DNA from 3 places in the Lysobacter auxotrophicus genome. Region 1 is predicted to be linked to each of the others. Evidence: predicted binding sites of a transcription regulator. Region 1 holds the regulator's gene; each other region holds the start of a gene.
What was found. The regulator HrcA, encoded in region 1, represses chaperone genes, less so after heat shock. The targets are predictions, from matches to a motif close to TTNGCACTCNNNNNNNNNGAGTGCNAA.
Positions count from the first base shown of each region.

Region 1 (7,093 bases):
CGCGCAGGCGCTGGCGGCGACGGGCTGGCAGGACGACCCGGAGATCGTGGCCTGTGCGGTGTTCGGCGTGCGCGCTACCGCCGATACCGAACTGCGCGAAGGCGATCGCCTGGAATTGCTACGCCCGCTGGTGGCCGACCCCAAGGACGCGCGTCGCCGTCGCGCCGAATCGACCAAAACAAAACCCCGGCCGTGAGCCGGGGTTTTTCGTTCGAGGGGAAGCAGCGGCGCCGATCAGCGGCCCTTCTTGCCCTTTTCCTTCGGCAGGTTGCGGCCGAACTGCTTGACCGTCTGGCGCGCCAGCTGCTCGTCCTGCTCGGGGAAGTAGTCGCCTTCCCACTTCACCACGGCGTCGTTCTCGAACCAAACCGTCAGGTTCTTCTTCTCGGTGGAGCCGCGGCGGTTGGTGCGCTGGGTGGAGGTGTAGTCCCAGCGGTCGTGGTGGAACGGATCCTCCACCGACGGCGTACCCAGCAGCAGCGTGACCTGCTGCTTGCTCATGCCGGTCTGCAGCTGGTCCACGTTGGCCTTTTCCAGCAGGTTGCCCTGGTAGATCGGCTGCTTGTAGAGGATGCCGCAGCCGCTGGTGACCAAGGCAATGGAGAGGACCAGCAGGAGCTTGTGCGTGTGCTTCGGCATCGGTGTCTGCGACAGGCGGATAACGCCGCGATGATACACTGCCGGGCGCATCCACCAAGCGCGGAGTCGGGCCGTCCACCTTCGGGGTCGGCCATGTTCATCCGCCGTTCCGGCGCCACCGGTCGCGCCGCATCGTTGAGGGACCACCATGGAATCGCAAGAACTCCGCAAGGCCGGACTCAAGGTCACCCATCCGCGCCTGCGGATCCTGGAACTGCTCGAGCAGGCCAAGCCCCGGCACATGACCGCCGAGGACATCTACCGCCACCTGCTCGAACACGGCGAGGACATCGGCCTGGCCACCGTGTACCGCGTGCTCACGCAGTTCGAGGCGGCCGGGCTCGTGCTCAAGCACAACTTCGAAGCCGGCCAGTCGGTGTACGAACTCGATCGCGGCCATCACCACGACCACATGGTCGACATCGACACCGGCAAGATCATCGAGTTCGAAAGCGCCGAGATCGAGGAACTGCAGCGCAAGGTCGCGGCCAAGCACGGCTACGAGATCGAAGAGCACTCGCTGGTGCTTTACGTGCGCAGGAAGAAGGGCGTTTGACGTTCGCTTCGAACGGCTGATGCGCCATGACGAAGAAAGCCCGCCAATGGCGGGCTTTTCGTTTTTCGACCGTCACCCCGCGAAGGCGGGGACCCCACTGTCAGGTATCGCACGCTTTCAGGATGGGTGATGGCGCGCAAAGGCGGCTTCCCGCCTTCGCGGGGATGACGGTCGCAAAACGCGGCAGGTCCGAAATCGCCTAGACCACGTCCGCCAGCAATCGCTTCGCCGCAGCCCGTGCCTCGCGCGTGAGTTCGACGCCGCCCAGCATGCGCGCGAGTTCCTCCTCGCGCTCCTTCGCCTTGAGCAGTTGCACCGCGCTCTGCGTGACGCCTTCGCTCTTGGCCTTGCTCACGCGGTAATGCGCATGCCCCTGCGCCGCGACCTGCGGCAGGTGGGTCACGCACAGCACCTGGCGGCTTGCGCCCAGGGCGCGCAGCTTCTGGCCGACGATCTCCGCCACGGCGCCGCCGATGCCGGTGTCGACCTCGTCGAAGACCATCGTCGCGACGGCATCCAGTCCCAGCGCCGCGACCTCGATCGCCAGCGAAATACGCGACAGTTCGCCGCCCGACGCCACCTTGCGCAGCGGGCGCGCCGGCTGGCCGGGGTTGGCGGCGACCATGAATTCCACACGCTCGGCGCCCTGCGGATCGGGGCGATCGGCGTCCAGCGGTTCCAGTTCGACGTCGAAACGGCCGCCGCCCATGCCCAGTTCGCCGATCAGCGCGCTGGTGCTCGACGACAGGTGCGCGGCGGCCTCGCGACGACGGGCGCTCAACACCTGCGCGACGTCGCGCCACGCGGTGCGTGCCGCTTCGATCTCGCCATCCAGCTTCGCCAGGCGCACGCCGGCGCCGCGAAGGACGTCGAGTTCGGCGGCGATCGAATCGCGGTGCGCAGCGAGCTGTTCGGGCGTGACGCGATGCTTGCGCGCGAGTTCGTGCAGCCGACCGAGGCGATGTTCGAGCGTGTCGAACGCGGACGGGTCCAGGTCGAGGTCGCTGCGCACGCGATCGAGCAGCGCCAGCGCCTCATCGATCTGGATGGTCGCCGCGTCGAGCATGCCGTCGACTTCCGACAACCGCGGCTCGTGTTCGGCGACGCGCGCCAGGTCCGATCGCACGTGCTGCAGGGTGCGCGAAAGCGACGGGCCGTCCTCGCCGCCGAGCTGCGCGAAGGCGCCATCGCATGCGGCGATCAGCCCGGCGGCGTGCGCGTGACGGCGGTGGTCCGATTGCAGTCGCGCGATGGCCTCGGGCGCCAGTTCCTCGCGATCGAGTTCGGCGTGCTGGTGCTCCAGCCAGTCGATGCGATCGGACACGTCGCCCTGCGCGAGCAGCGTTTCGCGCTCGGCGAGCAGCGCGCTCCAGCGAGCGGCGGCGGCTTCGACCGCGCGGCGTTCGGCGTCGGTGCGGCCGAACGCGTCCAGCAACGCAAGCTGGCTGGGACGGGAGAGCAACGCCTGGTGTTCGTGCTGGCCGTGGATCTCCACCAGCAGCGCGGCCAGTTCACCGAGCTGGCCCAGCGTGACCGGACGCCCGTTGACCCATGCGCGCGAGCCTCCATCGGCACGGATCACGCGGCGGATCTGGCAGGCGTCGTCCTCGTCCAGCTCGTGCTCGCGCAGCCAGCCCGCGGCGGCAGGCACGTCGTCGAGCGCGAATTCGGCGACCAGTTCGGCGCGATCGGCGCCGTGGCGCACCACGCCGCTGTCGGCGCGCAGGCCGGAAATCAGCCCGAGGGCATCGACCAGCAGCGACTTGCCCGCGCCGGTTTCGCCGGAGATGACGGTCAGGCCGGGGCCGAAGGCCAGTTCGGCTTCGGTGACGACGGCGAATTGCTTGAGGGACAGGTGGACGAGCATCGGAGCGCGATTGTGCCCTGTGTGGGTTGCGGCTTGATAGCGGTGGGCCGTCGCAGCGTTCGAGATTCGGGATCCGGATTCGCAAATCCGGGCGAACGGCTACGCCGGCCGGGTGAATTCCCGATGGCCGATTCCGGGTATCCCGACTTGCGCCCCGTACCAAGCCGTCATATATCGCCGGGATGAGCCGCAAACCCGCCGATCCCAGCCTCGACCCGCGCGCGCGCCAGTTGCTGCGCACCCTGATCGGCCGCTACATCCGCAGCGGCGAGCCGGTCGGGTCGCAGACGCTGGCGCGCCACGCGGGGCTGGACGTGAGTCCGGCGACGATCCGCAACATCCTGGCCGATCTGGAGGACGCGGGCCTGCTGAGCGCGCCGCATGCGTCCGCCGGGCGCGTGCCGACGCCGCAGGGCTACCGGCTGTTCGTCGATTCGCTGCTGCAGGTGCGCCCATTGCCGGAGACCGACGTCGCCCGGTTGCGGGGCGAGCTTCCCGCCGGTTCGGGTACGCAGGCGCTGCTGGGCAGCGCGTCCGAACTGTTGTCGGCGATGACCCACTTCGTCGGCGTGGTCAGCGTGCCGCGCCGCGAGCAGTTCGCGTTCCGGCGCATCGACTTCGTTCCGCTGGACGGCTCGCGCGTGCTGGCGATCCTGGTGTTCGCCGACAACGAGGTGCAGAACCGCATCGTCCTCACGCGGCGGCCGTTCGATGCGGGCGAGCTGGAGCGCGTGGCGAACTACCTCAACGCGCACTTCGCCGGGCGCACCGTGGCCGATATCCGGGCCACGCTGCTGCGCGAGCTGCGCAGCGCGCAGGACGAGATGCAGCTGCTGCTCGCCCAGTCCGTCGAACTGGCCGAGCAGGCGCTCGCGCCCGGCGGCGACGACATGGTGCTGGCCGGCCAGACCCGCCTGATGGGCGTGCAGGAACTGGCGGACCTGGATCGCCTGCGCGAACTGTTCGAAGCCTTCTCGCGCAAGCGGGAGATCCTCCAGCTGCTCGAACGCACGGTACAGGCGCCGGGCGTGCGCATCTTCATCGGCGAGGAAACCGGCCTGGCGCCGCTGGAAGGCATGTCGCTGGTAACCGCGCCCTACGTGGCGGCGGGCACCGTGCTGGGCGTGCTGGGCGTCATCGGGCCCACGCGCATGGCCTACGACCGGGTGATCCCCGTCGTGCAGGCGGCCGCCGATGCGCTGGGCGCGGCGCTGAATCCGGACACCTGATCCGCAGCCCGGATCGGGACCGCCGGCCTCGCTGGCCGGCATCGGCCGCCGCGCTCGTGTTGAACCTTGCTGCCTTGAATACGGGAAGGGCGGGCCCCATTGCAGCCCTGACGCGCCCCGGGCGCGGCTGCAAGACATTGAATTCCAGCATGTTTGAGCGCCCCTGGCGCAGGGATGGAGCACCGCATGACCGCTAGTACGCCTTCCGGCGAACCCAACCAGACCCCCGAATCGACCCCCAACACCGAGGCCGTCGACGCCGGCGCGACGCTCGCCGCACAGATCGAGGCCCTCCAGGCCGAGCTGACCCAGCTTCGCGAGGACACGCTGCGCGAGCGTGCCGAACTGGAGAACCAGCGCAAGCGCATGGCGCGCGAGGTCGACATGGCCCGCAAGTTCGCCAACGAGCGCCTGCTGGCCGAGCTGCTGCCGGTCATCGACAGCCTCGAAGCCGGCCTGGCCGTGCAGGGCGACACCGCGGCCCATCTGCGCGAAGGCATGGAGCTCACGCTGCGCCAGTTGCTGAAGGTCGCGTCCGACAACGGCCTGGTGATGGTCGATCCGGTCGGCCAGCCGTTCGATCCGGAACGCCACCAGGCCATGAGCATGGTCGATGCCGCCGGCCATGCGCCGGGCGACGTGGTCCAGGTCTACCAGAAGGGCTGGGTGCTGAACGAACGCCTCCTGCGCCCGGCGCTGGTGGTCGTGGCCAAGCACGACTGACGCCTTGAAGCGGGGCCGCGAGCCCCCCAGATAACGCACATCGGCGGATCGCTCCGCCATACACCTTCAAGCAGGCGGCCCGCGCCGCCGCACAGTCAAAGATCGAGAGAGGGAGCTACACCATGGGCAAGATCATCGGTATCGACCTGGGCACCACGAATTCGTGCGTGGCCATCATGGAAGGCGGCAAGGCCCGCGTCATCGAAAACTCGGAAGGCGATCGCACCACGCCGTCCATCGTCGCCTTCACCAAGGACGGCGAAGTCCTCGTCGGCGCCAGCGCCAAGCGCCAGGCCGTGACCAATCCGAAGAACACCTTCTTCGCCGTCAAGCGCCTCATCGGCCGCAAGTTCACCGACGCCGAAGTGCAGAAGGACATCGGCCTGGTGCCGTACAAGATCACCCAGCACGAGAACGGCGACGCCTGGGTCGAGACGTCCGACGGCAAGAAGATGGCGCCGCAGCAGATCTCGGCCGAAGTGCTGGCCAAGATGAAGAAGACCGCCGAAGCCTACCTGGGCGAGACCGTCACCGAAGCGGTGATCACGGTGCCGGCGTACTTCAACGACAGCCAGCGCCAGGCGACCAAGGACGCGGGCAAGATCGCGGGCCTGGACGTCAAGCGCATCATCAACGAGCCGACCGCGGCCGCGCTGGCCTACGGCATGGACAAGAAGGGCGGCGACCGCAAGGTCGCGGTCTATGACCTGGGTGGCGGCACGTTCGACGTGTCGATCATCGAGATCGCATCGGTCGACGGCGAAATGCAGGTGGAAGTGCTGTCGACCAACGGCGACACGTTCCTGGGCGGCGAGGACTTCGACAAGCGCGTCATCGACTATCTGGTCGAAGAGTTCCAGAAGGACCAGGGCATCGATCTGCGCAAGGATCCGCTGGCCCTGCAGCGCCTGAAGGACGCCGCCGAACGCGCGAAGATCGAACTGTCCAGCGCGCAGCAGACCGAAGTGAACCTGCCGTACGTGACGGCCGACGCGTCGGGCCCGAAGCACCTGAACATCAAGCTGACCCGCGCCAAGCTCGAGGCGCTGGTGGACGACCTGGTGAAGCGCACGATCGAACCGTGCCGCATCGCGCTGAACGACGCCGGCCTGCGCGCCAGCGAGATCAGCGAGGTGATCCTGGTCGGCGGCCAGACCCGCATGCCGAAGGTGCAGTCGGCGGTGGCCGAGTTCTTCGGCAAGGAACCGCGCAAGGACGTCAACCCGGACGAAGCCGTGGCGCTGGGCGCCGCGATCCAGGGCGGCGTGCTGGCCGGCGACGTCAAGGACGTGCTGCTGCTCGACGTCACCCCGCTGTCGCTGGGCATCGAAACCCTGGGCGGCGTGTTCACCAAGATCATCGAGAAGAACACCACCATCCCCACCAAGGCCTCGCAGGTGTTCTCCACCGCCGAGGACAACCAGTCGGCCGTGACCGTGCACGTGCTGCAGGGTGAGCGCGAACAGGCCCGCTACAACAAGTCGCTGGCCCGCTTCGATCTGACCGGCATCGAGCCGGCGCCGCGCGGCATGCCGCAGGTGGAGGTGTCCTTCGACATCGACGCGAACGGCATCCTGCACGTGTCGGCCAAGGACAAGAAGACCAACAAGGAACAGAAGGTCGAGATCAAGGCCGGTTCGGGCCTGTCGGAAGAAGAGATCGCCAAGATGGTCTCCGACGCCGAAGCCCACCGCGAGGAAGACCAGAAGTTCCATGAGCTGGTGCAGGCCCGCAACCACGCCGACGCGCTGATCCACACCGCGCGCAGCGCGATCAAGGACAACGGCGACAAGGTGGCCGGCGACGTCATCGGTCGTACGGAAGGCGCGATCGCCGAACTCGAAACCGCCATGCGCGGCGACGACAAGGCTCAGATCGAAGCCAAGTCCAAGGCGCTGGAAGAAGCCGCTCAGTCGCTGTTCGCGGCTGCTTCGGCCGCCGGCCAGCCGGGTGGCCCGGAGGCCGGTGCCGGCCCGTCGGGTGGCGCCAAGTCCGACGACGTGGTCGACGCCGAGTTCACCGAAGTCAAGGACGACAAGAAGTAAGACGGGAATAGGGAACCGGGAATTGGGAATCGTG
Region 1 is NZ_AP027041.1:2,343,407-2,350,499, reverse strand. It holds gene LA521A_RS10415 (RnfH family protein) at 1-196, shown strand, start outside; gene LA521A_RS10410 (outer membrane protein assembly factor BamE) at 235-639, opposite strand; gene fur (ferric iron uptake transcriptional regulator) at 788-1,195, shown strand; gene recN (DNA repair protein RecN) at 1,395-3,062, opposite strand; gene hrcA (heat-inducible transcriptional repressor HrcA) at 3,245-4,291, shown strand; gene grpE (nucleotide exchange factor GrpE) at 4,478-5,014, shown strand; gene dnaK (molecular chaperone DnaK) at 5,137-7,059, shown strand.

Region 2 (7,093 bases), 2.0 Mb from region 1:
GACATTCCGAACACGGGAGAACATGCATGACGGCGTCCGATCCACGTCCGCACGTGATCATCGTCGGCGGCGGCTTCGGCGGGTTGTGGGCGACGCGCGCGCTCGCCGGCAGCGATGTGCGCATCACGCTGATCGACCGCCGCAACCACCACCTGTTCCAGCCGCTGCTGTACCAAGTCGCCACGGCGGGCCTGTCCTCGCCCGACATCGCCGCGCCGCTGCGCCACATCCTGCGCAACCAGCGCAACGTCGAGGTGCGGTTGGGCGAAGTGATCGGCCTGGATACGCAGGCGCGCACGGTGTCGCTCGCCGAGGGCGCCGCGCTGTCGTACGACTTCCTGCTGCTCGCCAGCGGCGCAACGCACGCGTACTTCGGACACGACGAATGGAGCGCCGACGCGCCCGGCCTGAAGACGCTGGACGATGCGCTGGCGATCCGTCGTCGCCTGCTGCTGGCGTTCGAACGCGCGGAGGCCTGCGACGATCCCGCCGAACGCGACGCGTGGCTGAACTTCGCCGTCGTCGGCGGCGGTCCGACCGGCGTCGAACTCGCCGGCACGCTGGCGGAAATCGCACGCCACACGCTCACGCGCGAGTTCCGCAACATCGACCCCTCGCACGCACGCGTGCGGCTGATCGAAGGCGGCCCGCGCGTGCTCGCATCGTTTCCCGAATCGCTGTCGGAGAAAGCCCGCAAGCAGCTGCACAAGCTCGGCGTCGAAGTCGTGACCGGCACGCCCGTCAGCGCGATCGACACGACCGGCTACACGCTCGGCGACACCTTCGTGCCGTCACGCACCGTGTTGTGGGCGGCGGGCGTCGCGGCGTCGCCGCTGGGCGCGCTGCTCGACGTGCCGCGCGACCGCGCCGGTCGCGTGCCGGTGGAAGCCGACCTCAGCGTCCCCGGGCATCCGGAGATTTTCGTCGCAGGCGACCTGGCCAGCGTGCAGCAGGACGGCAAACCCGTGCCCGGCGTCGCGCCGGCCGCGAAACAGATGGGCGCGCACGTGGCCGACGCGATCAAGGCGCGGCTTGCGGGCCGGCCGACGCCGGCGTTCCATTACCGCGACTTCGGCAACCTCGCGACGATCGGCCGCATGGCCGCGGTCGTCGACCTGCACGGTTTCAGGATCTCCGGCCTGCTCGCGTGGTGGTTCTGGCTCGCGGCGCACGTGTTCTTCCTGATCGGTTTCCGCAACCGGCTCATCGTGCTGCTCAACTGGGCGTGGTCGTACTGGAGTTACCAGCGCCACGCGCGGATCATCCTGGGACGCGATGCGCCGCCGCCCGCCGTCACGCGCGAGTGACGCGACACGCGTAGCAGCCGTATCGCGCGAAGTGCACGTGCAGCGTGTCGACGTCGGCCCGCGCGAAGAAGCGCTCGACCAGTGCGCTCAGCTCCGTCCCGTCGACGACATCGGCGATGCGCATCATCCCGTCGCCGTAGGCGCGGACCGACAGCAGCCGCCGTCGCAGCTGCTCGGGTACTTCGTCGACCGCGGGCATCGCCTCGGACGCGTTTTCCCGCACGAAGATGGCGCCCGAAGCGCGATAGGGCGTCGGCACCGGATGGTGTTCGAACGGCAGCAGGAGCAGGCGTTCGCCGGGCCCGGCGTCGCGCAGGCTGACGCGGCACGGGAACGAACCCGGCTCATCGGCGACGACGCGGCGGATGTCGCGCGCGGCGAGTTCGCCATCGGACAGCGTGAACAGCGGCTGGAACTGCGCGGAAGGCAGCGCGTGGATGCGAAACATGGCATGGCTCCTGGTCGATGACGCCATGTTCCGCGTGCGATGCACGCATCGCTATCCGATCCTTGCGACGAGCGCAGCGGACACGCAAAACAAAACGGCCCGGTTTCCCGGGCCGTTTCGATGCATCGTGGTGCGCGGCTTACGCGGCGAACAGCGCGCGCATCTTCTTCAGCGCGTTGGCCTCGATCTGGCGGATGCGCTCGGCGCTGACGCCGTATTCGTCGGCCAGTTCCTGCAGCGTGATCTTGCTTTCCGAGTCCAGCCAACGACGCTTGACGATGTCACGCGAACGCTGGTCCAGGCCCGACAGGCCTTCGCGCAGCAGGGCGAGGTGGTTGTCTTCCTCGTCCTCGCGCTCGTACGTCTGCGACGGGTCTTCGGCGTCGGTGCGCAGGTAGGCGACCGGCGACGGCGGCGCGTTGTCGTCGTCATCGTCCGGCGCGTCGAAGCCGATGTCGCGACCGGACAGGCGCGATTCCATCTCGAGCACTTCGCGCTCGGACACGTTGAGGTCCTGGGCGACTGCGCGGACTTCCTCGGCGTTCATCCAGCCCAGGCGGGTCTTGGACTTGCGCAGGTTGAAGAACAGCTTGCGCTGCGCCTTGGTCGTGGCGACCTTCACGATGCGCCAGTTCTTCAGGATGAACTCGTGCATCTCGGCACGGATCCAGTGCACCGCGAAGGACACCAGGCGCACGCCCTGGTCGGGGTCGAAGCGCTTGACTGCCTTCATCAGGCCAATGTTGCCTTCCTGGATGAGGTCGCCCAGCTGCAGGCCGTAGCCGTTGTAGCCGCGCGCGACGTGCACCACGAAGCGCAGGTGCGAATGCACCAGCTCGCGTGCGGCGTCGAGATCCTCGCCTTCGCGGAAGCGACGCGCCAGCGCCTGCTCGTCTTCGGCCGTGAGCACCGGGATGCGATGCACGGCGTTGACGTAGGCGTCCAGCGAACCGAGCGCGCTCGGCACCGGGAGGTTGTTGGAAACCAGCGGGAGGGACAAGGTGTTCTGGGTCATGGGGGCATCTTAGCAGTCGATATGGCGCTCTGCTAAAGGTCGAAAGGGCCTCAGTGTTTCATGGGTGGGACAAACACCGGGCGGGCTCGACCGTGGGTAGGGCGGCGCGCGGGGTTTGCAAATCAATCACTTGGAGCGTGAGCGGAGTGTCGGCACGGGATGACCGTGGCGCTCCAGCGCACCCGTTCATAGACCTTGCCCGGCCCCAGAAGTTCATTGGGCCGAAACCGTTTTCCGCAAGACGGATGAGCCCGCCAAGTCGGGGTTCAGGCCCCCAGGCCTTCCTGCCCCGGCAACGACCAGTCGATCGGCGTCTTGCCGTGGCGGACGAGGTACTCGTTGGCGGCCGAGAAATGCCCCGACCCGATGAAGCCCCGGTAGGCGGAGAGGGGCGAAGGATGCGGCGCCTTCAGCACCTTGTGGCGGCGCGGATCGATGACCTTGCCCTTGGCCTGCGCGTAGCTGCCCCAGAGCATGAAGACCAGGCCGTCGCGCTCGCGGTTGAGCACGTCGACGACGTGGTCGGTGAAGCCTTCCCACCCCTTGCCCTGATGCGCGCCGGCGCGGCCTTCTTCCACCGTGAGCACGGCATTGAGCATCAGCACGCCCTGGCGGGCCCACGGCAGCAGGCAGCCATGATCGGGCCGGGCCACGCCGAGATCGCGCTGGATCTCCTTGAAGATGTTGTCCAGCGACGGCGGCACCGGCACGCCCGGCTGCACCGAGAAGCACAGCCCATGCGCCTGTCCGACGCCGTGGTACGGGTCCTGGCCGAGGATGACGACCTTGACCTCGTCGAACGGCGTCGCGTCGAACGCGGCGAAGATGTTCGGCCCGGGCGGGAAGATCCGGGCGCCGGCCGCCTTGCGGTCGCGAAGGAAGGCCGAGAGCGCCTGCATGTCGGGACGCTGCAGGTAATCGCCGACTTTCGCCTTCCACGACGGGTCCAGCCGGATGCGGTCGTGGTCCGCCGCCTCGTTCATGCGTCCAGCGTCGTGGGTTCCGGCAGCCGCGCCAGGCGCAGCTGGAACAGGGTCTTGGTCACCAGCAGGCGCTCTTCGATCGGCTTGAGCACCAGGTCGTTCGCACCGGCACGGATGAGCGCGCTCTGGTTGTCGGCATTGCCGTCGCCGGTCATCACCAGCACCGGCAGGCGACGCTTGCCGTAGCCGAAATCCTCGCGCAGGCGGGCGAGCAGGTCGTTGCCGCTCAGCGCGCCCTTCAGGTACACGTCGGTCAGCACGCAGTCGCAGCCGACATCGTCCTGTCCGCGGTGCGTTTCCAGGTATTCCAAAGCCTCTTCCACGCCGACGAAGTGCAGCACGGTGAGGCCATGGCGTTCGAGCATGCGCTTGGTCGCCAGCGCGACGACCTTGCTGTCCTCGACGTAGAGCACGCGCGCGCCGGGGATCGGCTGCGGTTGCACGTAGCCGCGGATGAACGCGGCCAGCGCGGTGTGGCCGAGCGCCTTGTCGAAGTAGTCGGTGACGTCTTCGGTGAAGCGGCGCGATTCCAGGTGCGATTGCGCATCGCCGGAGACGACGATGATCGGCACGTACGCCTGCCCCGCCGATTCGCGCACGACGCGCGCCAGCGCGATGCCGTCGCCGTCGGGCAGCACGAGCGAGGTCGTGACCAGGTCGACCGCACCGCCTTCGAGCGCGGCGCGGGCCTCGGCGATGCCGGCGCACGGTACGACGACGGCGTCGCTCAGCTCGCGCGTGAGCACGTCGCCGATGAGCTTGCGGACCAGCTTGGAGCCGTCGACCACCATGATGCGCGGCGCGGCGTTGGCGAGATGGCGAAGATCCTGGCTCATGTCGTCGGTCGCGTCTGGCGCAGGTAGTGGCCGGTGACCAGACCGGCGCCGATCCAGCCGAGCAGGCCGGAGCCGATCACGATGGCGATGGCATCGCGAAGGTCGAAGCCGTGCAGCGCGAACTGGCTTCCGTAGCTTTGTGCGAGCGCCGCGAGCGGCTCGCGCAATGCATGGTCGGCGGCAGTGAGCAACGCCAGTGCGAGCAGGCCGGCGACCAGCCCGTAGCTCAGGCCCAGGTACAGGAACGGCCGGCGGATGAAGCCGTCGGTGGCGCCGAGCTGCTGCAGCACGGCGATTTCATCGCGGCGCGACTGGATGTCCAGTCGCACCGTATTGCCGACAACCAGCAGCGCGCCGACGCCGAGCAGCGCGGCGAGCACCCACGCCAGGCGCACGCCGAAGCGCAGCCACTGGTCCAGGCGCTGGCGCCACGCGGCGTCGTGCTGGACGACATCGACGTCGGGCAGCGTGCGCAGCGACTCGGCGAGCGTTGTCTCGTCGTCCTTCGGCGTCACGATCAGCACGCTCGGCAGCGGGTTGCCGTCCACCGCGCTGATCGCCTCGCCCAGGCCGCTGCTGCGGCGCAGCTCTTCCATGCCCTGCTCGGGCGTGCGCAGGTCGAGCGTGGCGATGTCGCCACGACCGCGCAGCTGGTCGGCGAGCGCGCGGGCACGGTCGACGGTGACCTGCGGCTTGAGGAACAGGCTGATCTGCCGCGACTGTTCGACCGTGCCGGTGAAGCGTTCGACGTTGCCGAGCGCGGCCCACAGCCCGAGCGGTAGCGTGATCGCCACCGCCATCACGCCGATGGTCAGCGCGGTGGCCCACGGCTTGCGCAGCATGCGGCCGACGCTGGCGACGAGGCTGTAGACGTGATGGTCGAACCAGGTGCCCAGACGCGAATTCGGGCGCGAGGGGCGGGCGGATGCAGGGGCGGTCGGCGCGCTCACTGGGCCAGGTCCTCCGGCGAGATGTCGTCGACCAGGCGGCCCTGGTTCAACACCAGCACGCGCTTCTTCATGCGCTTGACCAGCGCGAGGTCGTGGCTGGCCACCAGCACGCTCGTGCCGAGCTCCGGCAGCGATTCGAACAGCGCCATGATCTCGGCCGACAGCGTCGGATCGAGGTTGCCGGTGGGTTCGTCGGCGACCAGCAGGCGCGGCTCGCCGACGATCGCACGCGCGATGCCGACGCGTTGCTGCTCACCGGCCGACAGTTGCGACGGCAGCGCGTTGGCGCGCGCGCCCAGCGACACCTTGTCGAGCACCGCGCGCACGCGCTTGCCGATGTCGCCTCGACGCATGCCGCGCAGGATCAGCGGCAGCGCGACGTTGTCGGCGACGCTGCGATCGCCGAGCAGGCGGTGGTCCTGGAACACGACGCCGACGTCGCGACGATGCAGCGCGATGCGACGGCCGCGCACCTTCAGCAGGTTGCGGTCGCCGAAGACGACGGCGCCGCGGCTCGGGCGTTCGGACAGATGGATGAGCTTGAGCAGCGTGCTCTTGCCCGCGCCGGAATGGCCGGTGACGAACAGCATTTCGCCCTGCGCGACTTCGAAGCTCACTTCGCTCAACGCGTCGTGGCCGCCGTCGTACCGCTTGCTGACGTTGTCGAAGCGCAGGACGCTCATCGCTCACCGGTTAACACACTCGTGCCGCCCAGTATCGGCGGCACGGGCGGCGATGGCTAGGGAGAAATCGACCGCGGGCACATAAACCGCGACGCGGTTCGCGACGCGATGCGCGGACGCCGCCCGGCGCCCGCGCGAACTCAGTGCTGGCTGCGCGGCGAACGCGAGATCAGCGACTTCAGGCTGCGGCCGATGCGATGCAGCAGGCCGAGCTTGTCGCCGTCCTTCGCCGCGGCCTTGGCGGCTGCCTTCTGCGCATGGACCTGGGTCGGCGACTTCGGTGCGGCCTGCGCCGGTGCGGCGGCCTGTGCGGCGTCGGCGCCCTCGATGCGGCGACCGCCGCGACGGCGACGGCGCTTGCGCGGCGCGCGTTCGGTATCCGGCGTCGGGATGACCGAGGGATCGACGACGTCGCTCTTCGCCGCGGCTTCGACCGGCTGCGTGCGCGGCTTGCGCTCGCTGCGCGGTGCGCCGTCACGGCCGCCTTCACGGCGACCGCCTTCACGACGTCCGTCGCCACGGGAACCGCCGCCCGGCTTGGCGCCACGGCTGCGACCACCGCCGCGGCGCTCCTCGTCGGCCGCACGCTGCTCGCGCGCTTCCTTGAAGATCGAGCCGATGCTCTCGTTCTCGCCCTCGCCTTCCGCGCCTTCGGGCACTTCGCGCGGCGGGCGCGGGATGGCGACCAGCAGGTCGGCGTCCACCGCCGCCACCGGCAGCTTCTGTTCGATGTAGGCCTCGATGTCCGGCAGCGACATCGCGTAGCGCTCGCAGGCGAAGCTGATCGCGTCGCCTTCCGCGCCGAGGCGGGCGGTGCGGCCGATGCGGTGGACGTAGTCCTCCGCGTCGAACGGCAGGTCGTAGTTGTAGA
Region 2 is NZ_AP027041.1:352,844-359,936, reverse strand. It holds gene LA521A_RS01565 (MFS transporter) at 1-30, shown strand, start outside; gene LA521A_RS01560 (NAD(P)/FAD-dependent oxidoreductase) at 27-1,307, shown strand; gene LA521A_RS01555 (DUF1203 domain-containing protein) at 1,294-1,755, opposite strand; gene rpoH (RNA polymerase sigma factor RpoH) at 1,895-2,770, opposite strand; gene ung (uracil-DNA glycosylase) at 3,037-3,753, opposite strand; gene LA521A_RS01540 (response regulator) at 3,750-4,589, opposite strand; gene ftsX (permease-like cell division protein FtsX) at 4,586-5,539, opposite strand; gene ftsE (cell division ATP-binding protein FtsE) at 5,536-6,222, opposite strand; gene rhlB (ATP-dependent RNA helicase RhlB) at 6,363-7,093, opposite strand, start outside.
Region 2: a site for HrcA is predicted at 2,780-2,806, ahead of rpoH (RNA polymerase sigma factor RpoH). Genes of this name have one in related genera too.

Region 3 (7,093 bases), 1.3 Mb from region 1:
GGTCTGGCAGCCCTGGAACGTCGCGGTCAGGTGCAGCGTCGCGGGATCGGCCACGCGCGCGCTGACCGGCACCGGGACGTCGATCTGGTCGAAGTACACGGTGACGTCGCCGAAGTGTTCGTCGCGATGCGCGACGCCGCGCGGCCAGCGCGGCGCGCCGAGCGCGAACCCGGCCTTCGTCGCGGCGGCATCGAGCTTCAGCGTGGTCTTGTCGCGATACAGGTAGTAGCCGCGCGCCGGGGTGAAGCGCAGCAACAGGGTGCTGCCGTCGCCGGCGATGGCCTCGAAGCCGAACGCCTGCTCCGGCGCAAGCGGCAATGCGTCGGTGCCGGCACCGGCCTTCTGGCCGAGCAACCCGCCGCCGAGTGGCGCGGTGTTACGCGGGCCGAAGTTCACGAGCGGCTTGGCGCCGTCGGGCGCGGCGGCGGGCAGCGCGACGGTCACACTGCGTGTCTGCGGCGGATAGCAGATGCCGGCGTCGGCGCAGCCCTGGTACTTGATCTTCAGCGTGACCTGACGCGCGTTGGCCTGTCCGGGCAGCACGGCCGTGAGCTGCTGCCGGTAGGTTTCGACCCGGCCGAAGAACTCGTCCTCGTGCGCGTCGCCCTTGGGCAGTTGCAACGGCTGCGCGGCGAAGCCCGCGTCGGCCTGCACGGCGATGCGGTGCTTGTAGAGGTAATAACCGTCCGCAATCCGCCAGCGGATCTCGATGCGGTCCGGCGAGGGCGCCTCGGCCCGCAGCGCAAAGGCGTCGTCGACCGGCAGCAGGTCGTCGGGATCGATCGCCGCGGTGGCGGGCATCGCGAACATCGCGAGCGCGAGCGGGAAGAGGAAGCCAAGCAGGCGCGCGGCGCGCGTTCGGATCATCGGTTCACTCATCGTCACGTGTCTGTTCGGCCACCCAGTCGAGGTAGGCGGCAAGGCCGCCGACGGCTTCGACCGCGAGCGCCTCGGGCAGTTCATACGGATGCAGCGTCGCCAGGCGCGCGACCAGCGCATCCTGGCGGTCGGCCGTGGTCTTGATCAGCAGCAGGATTTCCTCGCCGCGTTCGACCGCGCCCTGCCAGCGGTAGATCGAACGGATGCCCGGCAGCACGTTCACGCACGCGGCCAGTCGCTCGTCCACCAGCGCGGCGGCGAGGGCCTCGGCGGTCGGTGCGTCGGGACAGGTGCTGAGCACCAGCCGCACGCGCGGGTCGGTGGGCGTAGGCATGAGGGGCGCCAGTGTAGGGCCTGCCCGCAGGCGCTGCCCGTGCCGGAGCGGCCCGCAGCGTTCCGCCCACCGCGCGCCGGACGGGGCTTGCACAGTGCGCCCCCGGATGGCGTAGGCTGCCGGCGCCGGCGCGTCCCAGCCGGCCAGGAGGTTCGATGTCCCACCGCCCGCTGCCCGCGACGCTCGGCCTTGCGCTCATGCTCGCCAGCCCGTTCGCCATCGCCCAGTCCACCGATTCGCAGACCGGCGACGCCCACGGCATCCAGGTCCGCGCCGCCTGCGCGCAGGCCGTGCCGGCGCCCCGGCTGCTGCTCGACCTGAGCTGCGAATCGGCCATGGATTGCTGGAGCGATCCGGCGAGCCTGGACGTGCTCGACGTCGATACGGGCGAGCGCGTGGAGGCCTCCGGTCGCGACCTGGTCTACGTCGACGCGAATGGCGCTTTGCAGGCGGAGCCGCCGATGCAGGGCACCATCCGCGCCGTCTGGACCGCCGTGCTGGGCGCGCCCCTGGCGGCCAAGCGCCTGCAGCTGGTGCAGAACGACGAGACCGCGACGGCGGCGTTCGCCCCGGCCGCCGAGTGCGCGGCGGTTCCGGCCGCGGCGGTCAAGCGACTGGCCGGCGGCTGAGCCCTACGTCCGCGTCGCCTTCATGGCGGCGCGAGGCCGGCCGGTCCGCAATTCGGCCAGTTGCTCCACCACTTCGACCAGCGGCGCCTTCGAACGCGTCGGCGCCGCGCGGAACGCGACCAGCAGCCGAAGCTCGAGCGGGTCCTCCACCAGCACGGCCTCGGCGGCCGCGACCGAATCCAGCGCCGTGTCGGCGGCGAGCCCCATGCTCCCGCGCCCCGTCGCCAGCCACTCGAACTGGACGCCGGTGATCATCGCGATCTCGCGCAGGTGCGCCACGCTGGGGAACTTGCCGCGCGCGGCTTCCCAATGCCCGACGGCGCTGCGCTGGACGCCGACGGCCGCACCGAGGGCGGCCTGCGACAGGCCGGCGTGGCGACGGGCGAGGCGGATCCGCTGTTGGGGCGTCATGGCTACCAGAAGTCACAGGGTGAACGAGATACACCCCAAGCTGTGCGCTGCCGGTAGCAGGTGCGCCAACAGAAGCAAGCTCAGAGCCGTGATTCTGACAAACCCTCGGCCGGAGTGGATACCGCTGGTCAGCAGACTCGGCCGGGTTCCGACTGGCCCGATCGCGACGAACCGCACACCATTCGCGTGCGCCATGACAGGCGCAGGTTCGGAGCACGTGCGCAGGGATGGCGCCGCGCCAGGACGGCATCTTCGACACCAAAGAGCGCGTTCCACGGGACGCGCTCTTTCTTTTTGGGCTGCCGCATTGCCGCCCGCCGGCCCATCCCGCGTTGGACGAAGGCGCCGCGCGTGGACGCGCAGCCCTTGAAAGGTTCCGCCGCCGCCCCATCTGTGACGGATCCCGGTTCGCCGGGTCTTTGTTGCCCGCGATCTTGGCACTCGTCGCGGGTGACTGCTAAAATTCCTTCACTTTTCCCGCTGTATCAACCACTTACGACTCACAGAGGTTATCAGTCGCCATGAATATCAAGCCGCTCTACGACCGCGTGGTCATCAAGCGCATGGAAGAAGAAAAGATGTCCGCTGGCGGCATCGTGATCCCGGACTCCGCCACCGAGAAGCCGATCAAGGGCGAAGTCGTCGCCGTCGGCGAGGGCAAGGCGTTCGACAACGGCAACGTGCGCGCGCCGAAGGTGAAGGTCGGCGACAAGGTGCTGTTCGGCAAGTACAGCGGCACCGAAGTGAAGCTCGACGGCACCGAATACCTGGTGGTGAAGGAAGACGACATCTTCGCCGTCCTCGGCTGAAAGCCGTGATTCGTGATTCGGGATGGGTGATTCGAAAGAGCGCCACGCGCTGACGAATCCCTGCCGCATCACGAAGCCCACGGTTGTCGCTCTCACGAATCACAAATCACGAATCACGAATCCCGGAGTTAAGAACAATGGCAGCCAAGGAAATCCGTTTCGGTGAGGACGCGCGCGTCAAGATGGTGCGCGGCGTCAACATCCTCGCCAATGCCGTCAAGGCAACGCTCGGTCCGAAGGGCCGCAACGTCGTGCTCGAGAAGAGCTTCGGCGCCCCGACCATCACCAAGGACGGCGTGTCCGTCGCCAAGGAAATCGAGCTTGCCGACAAGTTCGAGAACATGGGCGCGCAGATGGTGAAGGAAGTCGCTTCCAAGACCTCCGACAACGCCGGTGACGGCACCACCACCGCGACCGTCCTGGCGCAGGCGCTGATCCGCGAAGGCATGAAGGCCGTCGCCGCCGGCATGAACCCGATGGACCTCAAGCGCGGCATCGACAAGGCCGTGACCGAGGCCGTTGGCGAGTTGAAGAAGATCAGCAAGCCGTCGTCGACCTCGAAGGAAATCGCCCAGGTCGGCGCGATCTCGGCCAACAGCGACACCAACATCGGCGACCTCATCGCGCAGGCGATGGACAAGGTCGGCAAGGAAGGCGTGATCACCGTCGAAGACGGTTCGGGCCTGGAGAACGAACTCGACGTCGTCGAGGGCATGCAGTTCGACCGCGGCTACCTGTCGCCGTACTTCATCAACAACCAGCAGTCGATGCAGGCCGAACTGGACGATCCGTTCATCCTGCTGCACGACAAGAAGATCTCCAACGTGCGTGACCTGCTGCCGGTGCTGGAAGGCGTCGCCAAGGCCGGCAAGCCGCTGCTGATCATCGCCGAGGAAGTCGAAGGCGAGGCGCTGGCCACGCTGGTGGTCAACACCATCCGCGGCATCGTGAAGGTCTGCGCCGTGAAGGCCCCGGGCTTCGGCGACCGTCGCAAGGCGATGCTGGAAGACATGGCCATCCTGACCGGCGGCACCGTGATCTCCGAAGAGGTCGGCCTGCAGCTGGACAAGGCGACCATCAAGGACCTCGGCCGCGCGAAGAAGGTGCAGGTCTCCAAGGAGAACACCACCATCATCGACGGCGCGGGCGAAGGCTCGGGCATCGAAGGCCGCATCAAGCAGATCAAGGCGCAGATCGAGGAAACCTCCTCCGACTACGACCGCGAGAAGCTGCAGGAGCGCGTGGCCAAGCTGGCCGGCGGCGTGGCGGTGATCAAGGTCGGTGCCTCGACCGAGATCGAGATGAAGGAAAAGAAGGCGCGCGTTGAAGACGCGCTGCACGCCACCCGCGCTGCCGTGGAAGAAGGCATCGTCCCGGGCGGCGGCGTCGCCCTGCTGCGTGCGAAGGCGGCGATTGCCGGCCTGAAGGGCGCCAACGAAGACCAGAACCACGGCATCCAGATCGCCCTGCGCGCGATGGAAGCGCCGCTGCGCGAGATCGTGACCAACGCCGGCGAAGAGCCGTCGGTCATCCTCAACAAGGTCATCGAAGGCAAGGGCGCGTTCGGCTACAACGCCGCCAACGGCGAGTACGTCGACATGCTCGAAGCCGGCATCCTGGATCCGACCAAGGTCACCCGCACCGCGCTGCAGAACGCGGCGTCGATCGCCGGTCTGATGATCACGACCGAAGCGATGGTCGCCGAGCTGCCGAAGAAGGACGAGCCGGCGATGCCGGGCGGCGGCGGCATGGGCGGCATGGGCGGCATGGACTTCTAAGTCCCGCTTCCTTACGTCACTGGCAGTACGAAGAACCCCGCAGCGATGCGGGGTTCTTTTTTGCGCGCTCGCCGCCATCACCGCCGCGTCCGCGTGACCGGGAAGCGGCACCCCGATAAGCTCGCCCGCATGCCGACCTCATTGATCATCGTCGACGACTTCCTCAGCACGCGCGATGCGCAGTCGCTGCGCGAGGTCGGACTGCAACTCACCTATCCCGAACAGCAGGGCGCGTTTCCCGGGCGCAACTCGCTCGAACGCATCGACATGCAGGGACTCGACCGCACCGTGTCGTCGATCGTCGGCGAACGCGTGAAGCCGATCTCGCCGTTGCAGTCGCACGCGAAGTTCCGCATGACACTGGCCGCCGACAAGGGCCGCGCGAAGGTGCACATCGACCAGGCGTACTGGTCCGGGATCCTCTACCTCAGCCGGCCCGAAGACTGTCGCGGCGGCACGGAATTCTTCCGCCACCGGCCGACCAACAGCGAGCGCGCGCCGTGGAGCCAGGAAGAGGCGCAGTCGATGGGCTACGACTCGCTGGAGCACATGCACCGCGAGATCATCGAGAAGGACACCAACGACGACGCGAAGTGGGAGCACACGATGACCGCGCCCATGCGGTTCAACCGGCTCGTGCTGCTGCGCCCGTGGCTGTGGCACACGGCCGGGCCGGCGTTCGGCGACCGCATGGAAAACGGCCGGCTGGTGTACCTGATGTTCTTCGCGGCGGCCTGAAAACGCGGCCGCGTCGGCAGCCTCCAAACCTGAACAGGGGACGCGATACAAGTCGTTTGTGCCGCTATTTGAACCGCTGAGTTCTATTTTGCAGTGCAGCGTGCAATGCATGTAACGCTTCCTTCACGATCAACGCGCATCCCGACGTGGGGGAGGGAGCAGGCCCGCAACCGGTTCGACCGGGGCGGGCTTTTTATTTGCCCGTCTTCCACGCACGGGCACGCCTCTTGCCGCCGCGCGCTGACGAGGTCGCGAAGGCGCATGACAGAATCGCCGCGATGAGTCCGTCCGCGTCCGCTTCGCCCCCCGACCGATTCCACCCGCTGCTCGCCCGCGTGCTTGCGCGCCTGCGCGCCGCACTGCCCGATCAGGCCGAGCCGCTGTCGCGACCCGACGCGATCGCGCGCCTGGAGCGCGTGGCCATCGCCAGCGACTTCGCGATCGATACGCTTGCGCGCCAACCCGAATTGCTCGAACGCCTGCTGCGCGACGACGGCGAGGAGCCGATCGACGAGCCCGTGCTCGACGCGAACAATCGCGCCGACTGGCCCGCGCTGCTGCGGCGCTATCGTGCGGCCGGTTCCACGCGGCTGATCTGGCGCGACGTGCTCGGGCTCGACGACGTCGATGCGACGCTAGCCGGCAGCACGCACCTGGCCGAACGCTGCCTGCAGATCGCACTGGACGCGCTGGAAGGCGAGTTCGCCCAGCGCCATGGCGTGGTGCGCGATCGCGACGGCAACGTGCAGCGGCTGGTCGTGTTCGGCCTCGGCAAGCTCGGCGGCGGCGAGCTCAACTTCAGTTCCGACGTGGATCTGGTCTACACGTACGAACACGACGGCGAGTCCGATGGCGCGCGCCCGCTGGATGCCGAGCACTACTTCGCGCGCCTGGGCCAGCAGCTGGCGAAGCTGCTCGACGAGCCGACGGTCGACGGTTTCTGCCATCGCGTCGACCTGCGGCTTCGTCCGTACGGGAACGCCGGACGCGTGGCGTGGTCGTTCAACGCGATGGAGCAGTACTTCCAGCGCGAAGGCCGCGACTGGGAGCGTTACGCCTGGCAGAAGGCCCGGCCCGTTGCGGGCGATGCGGAGGCGGGCGAGCGCTTCCTCGACAGCCTGCGTCCGTTCGTCTATCGCCGTTACCTCGACTTCGGCGCGCTCGATGGCCTGCGCGGCATGAAGGCCGCGATCACCGCCGAAGTCGCGCGCAAGGAACTGGCCGACGACATCAAGCGCGGGCCCGGCGGCATTCGCGAGATCGAATTCCTCGTGCAGGCGCTGCAGCTGATCTACGGCGGTCGCGAACCCGAGCTGCGCGACCGCCGGCTGCTGCCGTCCCTGCGCGCGCTCGTGCAGGCGCGGCAGATGGGCGCGGACGCCGGCGACATGCTCGCCGACGCCTACCGCTTCCTGCGTCGGCTCGAAAACCGCCTGCAGATGCTGCGTGACGCGCAGACGCACGCGCTGCCGGAGCGCGACGACGATCGCGACCGCATCGCGTTCGCGCTGGGCT
Region 3 is NZ_AP027041.1:3,629,406-3,636,498, reverse strand. It holds gene LA521A_RS16470 (protein-disulfide reductase DsbD) at 1-867, opposite strand, end outside; gene cutA (divalent-cation tolerance protein CutA) at 872-1,213, opposite strand; gene LA521A_RS16460 (hypothetical protein) at 1,369-1,842, shown strand; gene LA521A_RS16455 (helix-turn-helix transcriptional regulator) at 1,846-2,253, opposite strand; gene groES (co-chaperone GroES) at 2,775-3,062, shown strand; gene groL (chaperonin GroEL) at 3,200-4,840, shown strand; gene LA521A_RS16440 (DUF6445 family protein) at 4,970-5,578, shown strand; gene glnE (bifunctional [glutamate--ammonia ligase]-adenylyl-L-tyrosine phosphorylase/[glutamate--ammonia-ligase] adenylyltransferase) at 5,857-7,093, shown strand, end outside.
Region 3: a site for HrcA is predicted at 2,688-2,714, ahead of groES (co-chaperone GroES). Genes of this name have one in related genera too.